One region of the Virgibacillus byunsanensis genome, then DNA from elsewhere that is predicted to be linked to it. Evidence: riboswitches for the same ligand, from Rfam matches in the RefSeq annotation. Region 1 holds a riboswitch; each other region holds the start of a gene.
What was found. Region 1 has a riboswitch for cyclic di-GMP ahead of motA (flagellar motor stator protein MotA). Riboswitches for the same ligand answer to the same signal wherever they lie in the genome.
Positions count from the first base shown of each region.

Region 2: another riboswitch for cyclic di-GMP. It lies ahead of ACFQ3N_RS02750 (M14 family zinc carboxypeptidase); the one in region 1 lies ahead of motA (flagellar motor stator protein MotA).
Region 3: another riboswitch for cyclic di-GMP. It lies ahead of ACFQ3N_RS16370 (anti-repressor SinI family protein); the one in region 1 lies ahead of motA (flagellar motor stator protein MotA).

Region 1 is NZ_JBHTKJ010000003.1:25,841-31,508, forward strand. It holds gene ACFQ3N_RS01260 (hypothetical protein) at 217-402, opposite strand; gene ACFQ3N_RS01265 (hypothetical protein) at 430-690, opposite strand; gene motB (flagellar motor protein MotB) at 716-1,495, opposite strand; gene motA (flagellar motor stator protein MotA) at 1,473-2,273, opposite strand; cyclic di-GMP riboswitch class I at 2,439-2,523, opposite strand; gene ACFQ3N_RS01280 (LTA synthase family protein) at 2,862-4,799, opposite strand; gene ACFQ3N_RS01285 (acylneuraminate cytidylyltransferase family protein) at 5,014-5,668, opposite strand, start outside.
Region 2 is NZ_JBHTKJ010000007.1:220,677-226,344, forward strand. It holds gene ACFQ3N_RS02740 (M20/M25/M40 family metallo-hydrolase) at 191-1,438, shown strand; gene ACFQ3N_RS02745 (DMT family transporter) at 2,186-3,097, shown strand; cyclic di-GMP riboswitch class I at 3,173-3,257, shown strand; gene ACFQ3N_RS02750 (M14 family zinc carboxypeptidase) at 3,717-5,039, shown strand; gene ACFQ3N_RS02755 (hemerythrin domain-containing protein) at 5,207-5,656, opposite strand.
Region 3 is NZ_JBHTKJ010000052.1:15,354-21,021, reverse strand. It holds gene ACFQ3N_RS16390 (VanZ family protein) at 1-447, opposite strand, end outside; gene ACFQ3N_RS16385 (anti sigma factor C-terminal domain-containing protein) at 520-1,569, opposite strand; gene ACFQ3N_RS16380 (RNA polymerase sigma factor) at 1,559-2,095, opposite strand; gene ACFQ3N_RS16375 (helix-turn-helix domain-containing protein) at 3,416-3,745, opposite strand; gene ACFQ3N_RS16370 (anti-repressor SinI family protein) at 3,830-3,958, opposite strand; cyclic di-GMP riboswitch class I at 3,983-4,067, opposite strand; gene ACFQ3N_RS16365 (LPXTG cell wall anchor domain-containing protein) at 4,193-4,852, opposite strand; gene sipW (signal peptidase I SipW) at 4,893-5,471, opposite strand; gene tapA (amyloid fiber anchoring/assembly protein TapA) at 5,458-5,668, opposite strand, start outside.

The sequences.
Region 1 (5,668 bases):
AAGGAATTAACTTCATGTATGTATATAATGATATCTAGAGGTGATAAGGAGCTTAGTTTAATTATATACTACATTTTTTAAAATTATCAACAGTTTGTTCTACTTTTCTGAATTGTGTTTATAATTAGGTTATATTAAATGTTAATATTTGAAAACTTGGCTTATCGCAAAACCTTGTGGTGAAAGCCTTAGTTGCACTTATGCAGTAGGAAAGTTTTATCCTTTCCTATCTGCTAAAATGAAGTAAATTTCCATTTCACCAACTTTTTCCAATTCCACGGCGACATGGAGCGCTTTTTCATACGTCAATAACATCGTATTATCCTCTATGATAGTTGGAGAAGTAATAACTATATTACTATCATTTTTGGCAACATTGATAGATAAACCACCTGCAACCATGTTTGTTAGTTCACCACTAAAAGATGATTACTGCTCTCCTTTTAATGTCATACCAAACATGGTTTCCCCAATGGAGGCAAACATAGTTGAATTTCCAGCCAATATCAATTTTCCCTTTATATCACCAGTAATACGAATAAGTACACCAAACGGAATAGCTAAATGGTTTTCCAATAGTTTTGGCTTAGAGACATTATGATTAATTGGTACTACCGTCTTTAAAGATGTAAATGTACCATTCAGTATATCTTTTATGTACTTGCTTCTCTCTTGTAAGGTCACAGACATAAAAAACACTCTCCTTATAAATCCGTTACTCCCTATTCTCATCACTTGGTTTTATATCATAGTTAGGTAGTACCAGAACTTCTACTCGTCGATTTATTGCTCTATTTTCCTCGTTATTGTTAGGTACAACAGGATTATATTCTCCAAAACCTTTAGCACCAAAATCTCTAGGATCGAGATCGTCATTGTCAAGAATGAGACTCATAAAGTTAACTGCCCGCATAACACTTAATTCCCAGTTTGATGAAAATTCATCGTTACGTATCGGAACATCATCCGTGTGACCACTTATCACAATTTCGTTTGCAGGATCTGTATAAAGAAAATTAGATATTTCTTTTGCAATCTGAATCCCTTCTTGTTTAACGATTGCACTTCCCGAATCAAAGGAAATGTCATTCATAATCGTAATAAATAATCCCTCACCCGTTAATTTTGTTCCTAATACTTCGGACAAATTATTTTCTGAAATATAATCATTTATTTGTGATTGGAGATCTTCTAATTTGATAAGTTCTTTTTCACCATCAGTTATTTCTTCGTCTTCTTCATTTTCCCCTTCCTCTAACTCCACAATAACATCATCAGGTGATTCAACAGGGTTCAAGCCTTCTTCTAAGATCCCGTCTCCACCTGAAAATTCATTATTAAATACCCTGGTAAGTTCTTTATACTTTTGTGTGTCTATCTCACTCATTGCAAATAAAATAATGAATAATGCCACTAAAAGGGTTAGCATGTCTGAATAAGGCAATAACCAGGTTTCATCAATATGAGAATCTTTACGCTGTTTCTTTTTTCTCATCAACTTCCTCCTCAACCATCATTTCCAACTCTTTTGAAGGTAAATAAGAACCTAATTTATCCTTAATGACTTGTGGAGAATCACCATTCGTTATCGAAAGAAGTCCTTCTAACATAATCTGTTTCAATAATACCTCTTGTTTCGATTTCTCTTTTAATTTATTTGCAAATGGATGCCATAAAACATAACCAGTAAAAATCCCAAATAAAGTCGCAATAAAAGCAGCAGATATAGCACTTCCTAACTTATCTAAATCACTCATATTACCAAGTGCGGCAATTAATCCAATAACTGCCCCTAAAACACCTAACGTGGGAGCATATGTACCAGCCTGCGTAAAAATAGAAATGCCTTTATAGTGCCTTTCTTCCATTGCATCAATTTTTTCTAGCATTACGTCTTGAATAAAATCTGACGATTGTCCATCTACGACCAACTGAACCCCTGAAGTTAAATACGTATCCGTTACATCATCCATTTCACTTTCAAGCGCCAATATCCCCTCTCTCCTAGTTATGTCCGCCCATTTTGTAAACATTGTAATAATATCCTTAATATTATTGCTTTTATCTTCCTTAAAAATTATCTTGAACAGTGCAGGTACATTTTTAAGTGTGCTCATAGGAAAAGCAATACAAACAGATGCAGCAGTTCCTAAAAAAATAATTAGAATAGCTGCAGGATTTAGTAAAGCCCCAAACCCGACACCTTTCAATACCATACCTAAACCAATTGCAATAAACCCTACTAAGACCCCAATTATCGATGTTTTATCCATCTATTAGCCCCCTTTTACTAGAAAATTTGCCTTATCACCAAGCCTTAATGGTGAAAGCCTTAGTTGCACTTATGTAGATAAGAAAGTTTTATACTTTCCTAATCTACTAAAAAAGACAATTCCCTTTTTGGAACTGCCATTAAAAGACACATACAAAAATCTTAAACTGGTAACTAGGCGATCATAGTTATATAACCTTAGACCCTAAGCTTTGCGTCCTATTCTTTCAAATAGTTTGCCTTTTTCTTTCCTATTTAGTTAAGTTTCATTCCTTTATATCGACAAGAAAGGGCAAAAAGTTTAACAAGTGAGTACAAATTCCTCATTAGAAAACTTGGCATTCGCCAAGCCTTTATAGCGAATGGCCTAGTTGCACTTATGCAGATAAGGAAGTTTTATACTTTCTTACCTGCCAACAAAAGTGCAAATGCCTTGAAGACACGACAAGCATATGCAGATCGCGTAGTGTGAGTCGAACTGCTATGTCCTGAGTGTCTGGGTGCTTGCACTGGACGTCGCCGTTTCTGTAGATACTTTCTTTACTACCAAAAAAAGTACTGACACATTCATGTCAGCACTTTTAAGATATTAGTTATTTTCGTTTTTCTCTTTACCGTAGAAATATTGCTTAGGATCAACAGGCTCCCATTCTTCATTAGGTGTATAGAAACGTAGAAGGTCTCCAAGTAACACTTGGTCTGAAAGTTCAAGCTCATGCATCACTTGTTCTTTCTGTTTCTTCATCTCTTCTGTTGGTTCTTCTATTTCTTCATCTGTTTCACTATCATAAAACGTATCGTTAACGTAACTGTAATCCTCTGTCATAAACTCACCACTACGGAAAGGGACGAAACCTTTATGGTCTTCAGAAAACATATCTGTACCGAACTGGATATAATCCTGTGCATCAATACCCATTAAATGCAGCATCGTTGGCATGACATCGATTAAGCTAGAATACTCATGATTAGTACCTTGACCTTCCATACCAGGAACACGAATTATAAATGGAACACGCTGTAAATCAGCGTTTTTCTTAGGCGTAATCTCCTCGCCAATAATCTCACTCATGGCCCGGTTATGGTTATCCGAAATACCATAATGGTCCCCATATATCATAATGATCGAGTCCTCATATAAGCCTGATTCCTTTAAGTCCTTAAAGAATTGCTCCAGAGACTCATCCAAATAACGGGCCGTTTGGAAATAACGGTCTACAGAACCATCACCCGTTCCGGCAGGTTCTATTGTCGCATCCTCTTCATCAATCAAATAAGGATGGTGATGTGTCAAAGTCATCATATGCGCGTAAAATGGTTCTTCCATATCTTCTAGAATTGGCATGGATTCTTCAAAAAACGGCTTATCTTTCAAGCCATAATTGATAACATTTCCATAGCTCATATCATAATAACTAGAGTCATAGAACTCATCAATACCCATATATTTATAAACCTCATCCCGATTCCAGAACGATTTATCATCACCATGGAATACAGCACTAGTATGACCCTGCTGCTGGTTCAAAATAGCAGGTAACGCCTGAAAAGTATTATCTCCATTCGTTACAAATGCAGCCCCTTGAGGCAAGCCATACAGAGACGTATCTGTTGTCAACTCGGCATCAGCCGTTTTCCCTTGTTCTGTCTGATGGAAAAAGTTATCAAAATACGTAAAGTCCTTACTTTTATCATTCACAAGCGAATTAATAAACGGAGTTACTTCCTCTCCATGTAATTCATAATCAATTAAGAAAGACTGGAATGATTCCAGGTGGATCTTAATCACATTTTTTCCTTTTCCTTTACCAAAATATTCTTCATTTGGCTCGGCAAATTTATTTTTCGTATAGTTCTCAACTACTGTAATATCATCACTATCTGCTAATACACGTTGTGTCGACGACTGGGCACTTTGAATCGCGTCATAAATAATAAAGTTATAAGTTCCCAGATATTTCACCACATAATTACGGTCAAAAGTACGCTCTAACAACTGTGGACGATCCGCTTCAGCAAGCCCAAGATTAATCGTAAATGCAATAACACCTGTACATAAAATAACTAACGGTTTACGCAATTGCATTCTTTCCATAGACCAATTGGATCGCAGCTTAATAAATAAGACAAGCAATAACAGTATATCAAGCGTATACAACAGATCATGAACTTTTGTTAAATCTGCAATACTACCACCAACACTACCAAAATTACTAGTTTGCATCAGTGTCGGAATCGTAATAAAGTCACTGTTAAATCGGTAAAAAACAACATTAGCATACATCAAAAAAGTTAAAATCGAATCTATTATAATAATCCATATTCCCGCTCTCTTCCCCTTAGCAAATAATGCCAGTCCAAGGAAAATCAAACCCGAACTAATAGGATTAACGAACAATAGAAACTCCTGCATCCCATTATTAACACCTAAGCTAAATTCAGCTTTATATATCACATACGTTTTTATCCAAAAAAGAACGAAAGCCACCGCGAAGAATCCCATCTTCGTTGATAAAAATTTCTTCACTTTTCTTCACCTCATGTTTTTATCTTAGATGCGCAAGCTTTCATTATAGTTAGTTTTGGGTGGGATGTCAAAGGGTGCTATTTTATTTTTTAAAAGTTTGACTCTGAATGGCATGTTTGGAGATTGTAAAGTATACGTTAAAAACTAATACTAAAATAAAATAAAGAAACCGACACAATAGCCGGTTTCTTCTATACGACAAAACGATTAATTATTACAACATTTCCTCTCTAATCATAATCTCACAAATCTTAAAATCCAACTCACTATCAATATCTAAAGATCTTTCACTCGGCATTACATAAGCAATAATCTCTTTTTGTAAAAAAGAATTTTCTTCTTTAAGAGTATCCGTTTTTGTCACATATACTGCTCCATTTAATACAAATGATTTTGGTGCATCTTGTCTACGGGCTGGGATCCCATTAATATCCATTAAAGGTATCATGATTTCCTTACTATCAAGTTTATACGTCCAAAAAGGATTCTTACTAGACTCTGTGACAGAAACTACAGCAATACCACTATTTAGTTCACATTTTTTAATTGCTTGGTCAATATCATGAACATTTCTTAAAGGCGAGGTTGGTTGTAATAGCACAACATAATCATAATTCGGTAAATTATCTATAGCATGAAGAACCGGATCTAATCCTGGTGTTTCATCTAATGCCATCTCTTGTGGTCTTTTAAATGGTACCTCACAGCCATAATGTTCTGCTACACTAATAATCTCTTGATCTTCAGATGAAAGAACAAGGCGATCGATATATTTTGATTTCTTCGCTTCCTCAATTGTCCAAGCAATTAAAGGCTTACCAGCTAAATCTTTTATATTCTTGCGTGGCACCCCTTTTGAACCACCTCTT
Region 2 (5,668 bases), on a different contig from region 1:
TTCGATAGAATGTATAATTTTTAAATCTGAAATTTATCATATGGATCAATGACAACATTCAATTTTTCTGGATAATTTAATATAGAAAAGGGGACATTCTCGGAAATTATCTTGGAGGGTTTACAACTATAAAATCAAAACTCAATTGAAAAGTTTTCCATTCAACATAAAACCTATTAGGAGGGACTCAATGACTGACCAAACAACAGAATCTATAAAAAGTACATATCAAAAATTAATGGATAACCAATTCATTCAAGAGACATTAGCGTTTATCGAATCAGATCATCAACATACCGTGGACGAGCAAGTGGCACTTACTGAAATTTCAGCACCACCTTTTAAAGAAGAAACGCGTGCTAACAATTTTAAAGATCGATTAGAAAGTTTAGGTCTATCTGATGTTCGTATGGATCAAGAAGGAAATGTATATGGTATGAAATATGGAACAGGAAAAGGACCGAAAATTTTCATATCGGCGCATCTTGACACCGTATTCCCAGAAGGAACGGAGGTGACCGTAACAGAAAAGGATGGAATTTTATACGCTCCAGGAATTAGTGATGATACAAGAGGCTTGGCGGAACTACTTGCTGTGATCAGAGCGGTGAATCATGCTAATTTACCAACAGTTGGTGATATTATTTTTGGGGGAACCGTTGGTGAAGAAGGTGCGGGAGACTTACGTGGGGTAAAGGCGTTTTTTAATGAGCATAAAGATATAGATGGCTTTATTTCCATCGATGGTCCCGGTGCCAATAGTATTGTGTACTTAGGTACTGGAAGTTATCGTTATACGGTCACGTCCAAAGGGGATGGTGGTCATAGCTTTGGTGACTTTGGGATTCCAAGTGCAACCCATGCGCTAGGAAGAGCAATTGCTACTATTTCAGATTTACAAACAAAAGCGGATCCGAAAACAACGTTTACTGTTGGGGAAGTATGGGGTGGAACCTCTGTCAATGCGATTGCTCAAGAAGCAGGAATGACAGTCGATTTGAGGTCCAATGATCAAGAGGAATTAGACAAAATGGAAGAACAATTTTTACAAATGATTGATAAAGCGGTTGAGGCAGAAAATGTAAGATGGGACAGTAATAAGATCAAGGCAGAACTTAATAAGTTCGGAAATCGTCCACCAGCAAGTCAATCAAAAGACGCACCAATTGTACAAGCTGCATATGGGGCCATTGAAGAAATTGTTGGACAGCCATCGTTAACAGGTGCAGTCAGTACAGATGCGAACTACCCAATGAGTTTAGGAATTCCATCAATAACAATCGGGCTAGGTGGTAAAGCAGGATCCGCGCATACCCTACAGGAGTGGTATGATCCGACTAGTGCTTATGTAGGAGTGCAGAAGGATTTCTTAACTTTAGTTGGATTAGTGGGAGTGGAAGGTATTACCGAACCTTTATTGGGGAAGCGTAGGACATAAACGATTGCCTAAAGTATAAAAAATGAGAGTCGGAAACGACGGGAAAGATACGATCATTATTGCGACTCAGACTATAATAAGCAGAAATGTTAATCCAATGGAGTTAGGTGTAATTAGGAGGATATCGCTATACTGTTATAGCGGACGAAGTTAAAATTGAAGGGACTATTAGATCACTAACACGTTCGACTAAACAGAATATAAAAAATAGTTTTTTATGAAATAGTAATAGGGACATGTAAAGCTATGCAAGTCGAAGTAGAAATTAACTATTATGACGGTTATCCTCCTAACTGTAAATGCATCTGAAATTTCAGAATTAGCATGGAGCACAATCGCGGGTCTTTACGGTCAGGAATCTGTACCGAATGTCCAGCCGAGCTTAGATGGAGAGGATTTTGGTCGGTTTTTGAAAAAATAGGTTGGGTAGTTCCACTGGTAACAGTCAAAGACCTCTTCACGATCCATGTTTTGAATTAAATGAAGATTTTCTAGAAGTTGGATTGAATGTCATGATAGGTTCTACCATACCGTATTTAGGGAAGCCTAGTACTTAACATCTCTGTTGCTTATTCTAATTGCAATCCATTCATTGGATCATGAACTTGATGACCAATGGAACAGTACTAGTTTATTCTTTACTAGTAAATAAGTATGATAGGGTGTATTCAAACGTATGTTAGTGACACACACCTAACATTAATGTAAAGTAAGAAGAAGCAACTCAGAAACTAGGTGAATCGTTTTATGGTTAAAATTTATATTCTTATATTATTGGTCATGTTATTGTGGGGGTTAAATTTATCGGCGCTGAAGGTGCTTGTTGATGCAATTGACCCAATGTTGTTGACCTCTTTTCGAATTATGACTGCAGGGATTGCTGTTTTGGTGATTTGTTCTGTGATGGGGATTCTTCGGTTACCACTCAAGCATGAATGGCTCGTTATTTTTTACATATCTATTTTTAATGTGGTTTTACACCATTCGCTTATAGCTGTTGGGCTAGAGATGACAACAGGTATAAATGGCGGATTAATATTAGGATTGATGCCGCTCGTTACAGTGATGATGGCTGTGATCATTTTGCGTCAGCGTGTCTCGTTGTTAAGAGTATCTGGTTTTATATTGGGTTTTATCGGCGTGGCCGTGACGACTTTGACCGGTGCTGATGGATTGGCGGCTATTTCCTTAGGTGACCTCGTCGTATTTTTAGGTGTCATTGCACAAGGGTTTAGTTTTGTATTGATTAGTAAACTAAAACCGACATTTGACCCACGGTTGGCTACTGGTTATATGCTTGTAATTGGTTCGGTGTTTATCTTTTTATTTAGCCAGGCTTTTGGAGCGGGAATTCAGGAGATTACTTATTTGTTTGACTGGAAGTTGGGATCAGTCTTTTTATTCAGTGCCATTTTAGCATCAGCCTTTGGCCATATGACGTATAATTACGCCATTAAAAAAGTAGGGCCAGCAGAATCAGCCATATTTATTAATCTAAATACGCTTTTTTCGATTATTGGAGCATCTATATTCTTAAATGAAATCATTACTTTGAATCATGTAATTGGATTTATATTGATTTTGAGTGGTGTGTTTATTGGTACTGGTGCTGTGGAGTATATGTTGGGGAAGAGGAAGGAGCGGGAAGTAAAAAGGTAAATATTACAAAAACAGGACTATTGAACCATTTGAAAACTAGTGTATTTGAAGGATAATACACGTAACAACATAAATCGTACGAAATGGCAAAATCGCTGAAAGGTGATGACGCAAAACTACAGGGGCTAACGTCAAACGACTATGCTTGCCAGGTGTCGAACACGATCTCCGTCGATTTATGGGATTCGAAGGGGGAATATGTTTGAGAAAAATTTTCTATCGTAGTAAATATTGTTGGCATCAATTTAAGGTGAGGGAGCTTTCAACTGTGATTTCCGATTGCCTAGATGAGAGGTTCAAACATAAACTAGAAAAGAAAATTAATTATCATGAACAAGCATCCTTGAATTACATAGTGAAACACTAAAAAGTGCCCAAGAGGCGCTTTTTTATTTTGGAAAAATTATCCGACAGAATCAGTGGCAAGTTTAGGAATACTAAGGTAGGAATTCTTAAACTTTCTCATAATATTAGATATAATAGTCTCTTCTACCTGTTCCAACGAGCATACTAGGATAACATTACCATTTATTACAAAATTAAAATAATTCTAATTAATCATGAAGTTGTGATTCTAGTACTCTATAATGAAACTATTAACTAAATGGGAGGAATGTATATGAAGAAGTTTATGAAGTTAGCAATTCCAATAACCTTTGCAGCGACAATGGTCTTATCATCAAGTGTTTTCGCGGATCCACAGTCTAACCCTAATGGTCCTTACATTGAAAATGAACAGAACATCTCGCTTTCCAGCTATATGAGTAATGAAGATTTGTACGAAAAACTTCAAAAGCTAGAAAGCCAATCTAATGGAAAGATGCAGCTTGATATAGCAGGATATTCGAATCAATCCCCAGATGGATATAGTACTGAGGATGATATAGGTGAACCACTCCATGTTGTGAAATTCGGGGATAATGATCCAAACAAAAAGCGAGTACTCATAACTACTCAAATCCATGGAAATGAACAAATTGGAACGGAAGCTGCTTTGGATATTATTCAAAAACTTTCATCAAATGGTAAAGAAGTAAATGAGATTCTGGAAAATGTATCGATTTGGATTATGCCACGTATTAATCCAGAAGGTGCTGATAACGAATATGAGGGAAGCTGGTATCCAATTAGGTATACCCATCAAACCTGGGATCCTGAAGCAATAGATTTGCCAGTCGATACAAGTGCACCTTGGTATTATAACGAAGATGGTAGTGAACGTGCCCAAAATAATAATGGTCGTATCGTTTATGGAATTCCAGGATATGATCAAAATAGGGATTATAACCCTAACTTGGGCTTGAACATTGAAGATCAGGACAAGTCCGAAGTGGCTGACTTCCTAAATAATCGTAGTACAAATAATAGTAGATACGGTGGTTTATATGTAACAGCTGAGGCTAGAACAGTAACGTCTGTATTTGAAGAATTCCAGCCTGATGTTTTTGTAGATGTCCATCACCGTGGATTTAATACTGTATCAGATGAGGATAATCGTTCTGTACCTGTCCAGCTTGCTGCCGTTGTAGCAACTCAAGATTATGAGGATCCTTTCACTGGTAAGACGTATGAGGTAGATGAGGACGTCTTAAAGCTTGGAAAACAAGTAAACGCACTTTCCTACCTTTCTCTACAAAACGGTGAATCCCATTTTGGGGCAATTCAAAAGTATCCTGACGTTAATCTACCAGGAACTGCATTGGGAGCATTTGCATTAAATGATGCTGCTATTATGTTAATTGAAATAAAAGGCCAAAGCCAAACGTTGGGTCAAAAACAAAATGGTATGCTTAAAGAAACGGTTAAGAAGCCACTTTATGAGGTGTTTAAAGGGCTAGCGGATGGAACAATTAATGATGTTGATCCACAAATCTATGATGACATTCCTGAATCTACTAATAGGATTAGTGATCCGACAACTAGGGATGATGATGCATTTTAAAGAAGTTTGATTTGACTCGAAATGTTTATTTTTAAAGAAGTATTTGAAATGAAAGTAGCCACCCCATGTATATTATGGAGGTGGTTACTTTTTATTTTGGGCAGGAAAATGAAGGTTAAATTTTCATTCAACACCGATTCCTACAGATTTTGTAAATGACCTAGAACTTAATGCAAATATGGGGCAAGCTCATGCAACTTTTCTTCTGGAAGTGCTTTTTCGATCATGGGAAAAATTACACGTTCTTCTTTTCGAATATGTGACTCTAGTAACGTGCCCAATTCATGCATGGCATCCAGGTTTTCATCGTTGTTGAGAAGCTTCTCTATTTGGGAACGAATCTTTACATGTTCTAATAGCATTTCTATTATTTCTGGTTGGTTAACATTTGCGTACTGGGCATAGGCGGGTAACAGAATTTCCTCTTCTTCCCGGAAATGGTTTTGGCCATTCGGAATCCAAAACTCTTTAGCCTCTTTCATTATTTCTTCCATTGTTAAACGACTTTCTTCTGTACCAGCACGCTTTAGCTTAAGTGCCAAATGCAAACCAATCATATGGTGGCGTGATAAAGGTTTCAGTGATTCGTGTCGCTTGATGCCTTTTCGCATAGTCATTGGAATTACTCC
Region 3 (5,668 bases), on a different contig from region 1:
GCATACAGCAATCCCCGCACCAAAGCTGTCTAATAGTACATCACCAACATAAGGTGTTCTGTTTGGTGTTAAGCCTTGGTGAAATTCATCTAATCCAGCATATGCAACTGTTAAGAAAAAAGATATAATGATATTTACGTTAAACTGGACGTCAGTTGATTTTCTTAACGCTATAAAAAACAGACACATCAGAATGGAAAAGACTAAAACGTGCGCACCTTTTCGGACAAAAAACTCGATAAATCCATTAATGCCAAGCGCATTCACACTAACCTCGGATTTATGATAAGAAAAAGAAACCCAATCAACAAGCGGAACCAAAAAAGATAAGTCGATTGCATCCGCTAACATAGGTTTAATATCCTGTTCTTCATAGGGCTGTCCAGAGGAGTAGAAAATAACCCCCATCCACGTTAATGGCAGAAGCCAATAGTTAAATTTTCGCATATTTTCTCCACTTTCATAATAGGCTTGTTTACCTATTATAATATTTTCTTCGTATAAATAATATCATTATTTTTACTGTTTATTTTCATTCCAGTTCCATACTTCAATTCCGCCTATATAAAACTGGTGAAACAATTCTTCTTCCTGAAGACGTTCAATTTCGCGGATTGGTCCTGTTACCATTGCACCATATACTTGAATACCTTCCCCTTTCAGGTACTCTAGCCGTTTTTCGTCGATATCACGCCCACTGTAGTTACCGTGTTCAATTAACCAATCTATGTCTTTGTAAAATTGATCAACTGCGTCATTTAGCGCACTTTCCGATGTTAAAGATTCATACGATGCTCTTGGTCCATTCTTATCATTATATTCTGTAAAGGGGCTTAACATTAGTGAAGGAACAAACGTGAACTGTCCAGCTTTTCCCTTACCTACATCAACCGCAGTAGTTTCGCCTCCAAAAACAGGCATTTGATAGATCTTAACGTCATAGTCAGCAAGCATTTCTCTTAATTCTTCTGGATCCATGCTTTCTTTAGTGGAAAAGTGTGCTTGAGCAACAAATCCGTCTTCTATCTTTTCGAGTTGACTCTTTACCGAACTGTCTGGTTCAGATTCATCATGTATAAAGCTCTCCCCCAATAAATCAGGTGCTACTGCGTAAGAAAACGTGTAATTATTATCGTATAAATATTTATCATCAAAATGGAATGTATAATTTACTTTACCAAACAGTCTTTTGTTTGCAGTTACTTCGCCAATCACTACTTCCCAATCCCCAACATTACGATATAGGGTTAAACTGGTGCTCTCTGTTAGAAGCGGACTGATTTCCGCTTCATTTTCCAGCCCAAACTTTTCCACAAATAAACCTGGGTGATGTGTCTCTACTAACGTTGAAACCAGGCGATTAAATTCGGCTTCTTTACCTGACATATCGTAATAAACACTTACTGGTATTATATAAAGTAAATAAAGAAATCCGATAATAAAAAGCGTTCGTAAAACAGTCAAACTAATGGAAAGCCGTGTACGCCAAACTAACTTTTTCGCACTTTTTTTATCCACTTGTTCTTCATTTTTTTCATCCCACTCTGTTAGAACGTCATCATTCTTCATACTCATAACCACCTTTTTTCTGTTGATCATAATATCGAAATTTCTCACGAGCACGGTGCAGTGTTACCTTTACCTGGCTTTCTGTTAGATTCATAGCAGTAGTTAATTCTTTATATGTAAACCCTTGAATTTCCCGCAAATAGATGATAGTCCTCATTCGTTCGGGAAGTTGCTTCATTACTGCTTCAAGCTCCTGTTGCCGCGTTTTTTTCTCGAATTGTAGTTCAGGATTACCTAAGTTACTGATCGATTCATGTTTTATTTGGATCTGTTCGATCATCTGCTGTTCCGATTTGGATTTCCTTGTCCAGTCAATAAATAGATTACGAGCCACCTTAAAAAGCCATGCTCTCGCCTGAATCATATCTTTGACCTGCAATGAAACCATCGCACGGTAAAACGTCTCCTGTAAAAGCTCCTCTGCTATTTGTTCATTCCTGCTCATTTGAAGCAAATATCGATAAAGTGGAAGCTGATACTGCTCAAACAACTTCGAAAATATGTACTTTTTAGAAACAGCTTCCACCTCCCTTTATATATATAGAAACGAAACAACACATTAATTGTTACAATAAATTTTAATTTTTAAGGCTGTTTTCTCAAAGATAGTTTTTTTGCCACAATAGATGTAAACTGCGACGTAACTTGATGTGACGGTTAACCTACCGCTACGGAAATACACTTCGCTTTCACCCATCCGGGTACAAGTGCGACATCTGCTTCGTTTCACTGCGCAGTGTCTTCTACCCGTGGGAGGCTGATGAGCCTCCTCGAGCTAACGCTCTGCGGGTCTCAACTAGGCCTCTGCTCCCACATAAGGAAAGCTACATAGCTAGACATCGCACGCAGAAAATCGGTTTGTATTTTCAAGGAGTCTACGTGTATTTCCTCCGCTGTTATTTCTGTTACTGTCGTGGGATTGTATTAGTATTAATAGAACCCCTTACCAGTCAGGGTGAGCGGAGGGCGGTGACTCCTGCGGGAACAGCACGTGTCTGAAGACACCGAAGCGGTGGTTTTCCGCATCGGAGGCTGAAGCCGTGCCCGCGGAAAGCATCCGCCCGTAGCGATCCCAGACGGCGACAATAGCACTCGTTCTTAGAAATAAGCCTAAAGTTACGTCGCAGGTTACATCAACTATGATGTTTAAAGAGTAGCTAAATTTATGAAATGATCTTGTGCTGGAGCTGGACGCTGCTTACACAGTCAATAAATTATCTACAGACTCCAGGTTTAATAAAGTACAAAGAAAACAGTGTATTCCACGCAGATGACAATAGAAAACCATCCAATCTTTAAACATGCGCAAGTGGACAAGAATGAAGGAAATACATATTATAATATTATACATTCCATATTAAGATGTTTGCTAAGATTGTAAACTGATCGAAGTTAGAATATATTAAACTAAAAAGGAGTTGAATATTATGGCAGATAAAGAGCAGGAGAAGAAAGAGCAAGAACGATTCACACAAACATTTGAACAGATTAACATAACTCATAACCCAAATGCTGATAAATCCGATAATAGAGAAGAATAATTTAAAGCATTATGAAAGAAAAAACAATTAATTAACAATGATTAATTCATTAGGAATGAAGCCTAGGATACAATTTACATTAAAAGCATCGGGGCATTTAACGTCCATATTACCATTCGTAAAACTAATACTTAGCTTTCTGTTAGATTCATAACAGTAGTTATTTCTGGTTATGCAAACATCTTCTGTAAATAGATAATCGCCCTTTTTCGTTCGGTGCCCTCCCTTTATGTATCGGTAAAGGTTACATTAAATTAGAAAAACAAAAAAACCGCTAGCATTTAGCTTAACGGTCTAGATCATGCTTAGTTATCTTGTTTACTACGCCATTTATTGAATTCGAGATATTCTTTAAACTGTTCCTTTGTTACCCCTGAATTCATTGCTTCTTGTACAATTTTCAACCACTCATTATCTAGTTCTTCAATTTCCATCAATTTATCTTCTCGAATCAGTTCGTTTACGGAAACATTTAGTACTTTACTAATTTTTTCGATAAACTGGATCGATGGATTGGTTTGAAGATTTCGTTCAATAGAACTTAGATATGATTTTGCTACACCAGCTTTTTCTGCCAATTCAGAGATTGACATCTTTTTATCTTGTCGTAATTGTTTTATTTTTTCACCGATCAAGTCCACACACCCTCTCTATTTAATGCGAATTATATCACAAAATGGTGTGTGGTTCTATATAGAGCACATAAAAAACCTAAAAATTTATTCACTTTTCTCTGTACCTGTTAAAAATAGGTGGACTTCCTCTACACTTAATCCTATTGTCTTCGCTTCTTTTACCAATTTAATCCACTCGTAATCAAGCCCAACATGATATACCGTTTTCTCCATACTTTCTCGTCCCCCATTTAGTTTCCAGGAAATCCAGCCATCATTGCTATGAAGCTTTAGACCTGTGACTTTGCGCCCCTACTTTTCAATAGGTATGCCTTTTTCTAAGAAAATATGATTATTTCATAAGACTATTATACTGGAAAATAAGCAAATTTTGGATGTCTTGTTTTGTCATTTCGCAACTAGTTTTGTAAAAATTCAAACATTTCATTATAAACTTTCTCTTTCTTGTTAAACTTGCTGTCTATCTAAAGTTTTAGTTTTCCTTTGTTTGATGGTGATTAGTGCCATACTGATTGCAAAAAGAATAAAACCTATTAATAGGAAATTAAATGTATTAGTTGCCGTATTTGGAAGTACTGCTCCATCTTTATTACTACCAACCATTCCGTCGTCACTTAGTTCATCATTAGATGATGCTTCCTCTATTTCCTCTGATCCCTTTGCATTGAAAGAAAAGTTAAATGTTGCATCTAAGCCTTGAAACGCATTTCCTAAGTGATCTGGAAATCGAACTGTAAGACTTAGCTCTTCTTCACTCGATGGAGCTAACTTCCTAGCTGGGATTTTTTCATATTCCGCAAGTTTTCCGTTATATAGCTCCTTGTTGTCATCACTAACTTCTAACATTAATTCATTGAACAATTTCTCTGATCCGCTATTCTCTATAGATATATGATACTCAAATTCCATTTCACCATTATTTTGTACATCAACAGTTCTTGGTGCCCAGTCTCCTGGTTTCATGTTATCTACATGAAATAAAACCTCTTCAGATAAAGTGTTAATTGATATTTTTTGTTTTTCTTCAGCAGTTACTGTCAAACTTGGCACAAATAAAGTAAATAAAACACTACTTACCATTATAAAAACAATTATTATCTTTCTCATAAGCATCTTCCTCAAAATAAGACTTAGATTTTCAAACGAGTTATTTAGCTTCGGCTATCTCTTTTGTATTCTTATTCTCTAGACCCCTAAGCGTACCCCACATCGTAATTACCGAATACCCAAATATCAACATACCAGGTAAAATTAATAATATGGCATTCCCTTGTGGTGACTGAGCAAAGTTGTTCAAATAACCAATATAAGGAATTGTAAAACCGCTATATACCGCTACTACATTTTCAGCTAACACAGGACTTGAGTCCACAGCATTGTTGTTGTCACCTTTTGTTGTATAAAGAACCCCATTATCAGTCGTAGTTGACTCTGTAATTCGGTGAGTAATTAATCTATTTTCTGTTTCCAGGAAGGTAATGACATCACCTTTTTGAAAGTTTACCCTCTCATCCCCTGAAACAGTGTTTACAGCAATAATGGATCCTGTTTGAATTCCCGGCTCCATCGAACCCGATAAAACTGTTTTCAGTTGATAGCCAAAAATTTCAGGTTCTTCTCCAGATAGTTTCGTAAAGACCACCATTAACGCCACACTTACAAGTAAAATCATAAGCACAGTTGTTATAAGACGGTTAGCCCATTTTAGGATTTTATCCCACCTCATCTTCATCACCGTCCTGTTCACTAGTTGGACCAGTGTACTCGTCTGTTTCACTTTCGTTTTCTTCCTGGTTAGTTGATTGATTCTCATCTACCTTTTCTGATGCATCTACTTCTTCATCAGTGGGTTCTACTGCTATTTCATTTGTAGATTCATTGGGTTGTTGTTCATCATTATTTTGGTGGCCTTTAGGGCAATTA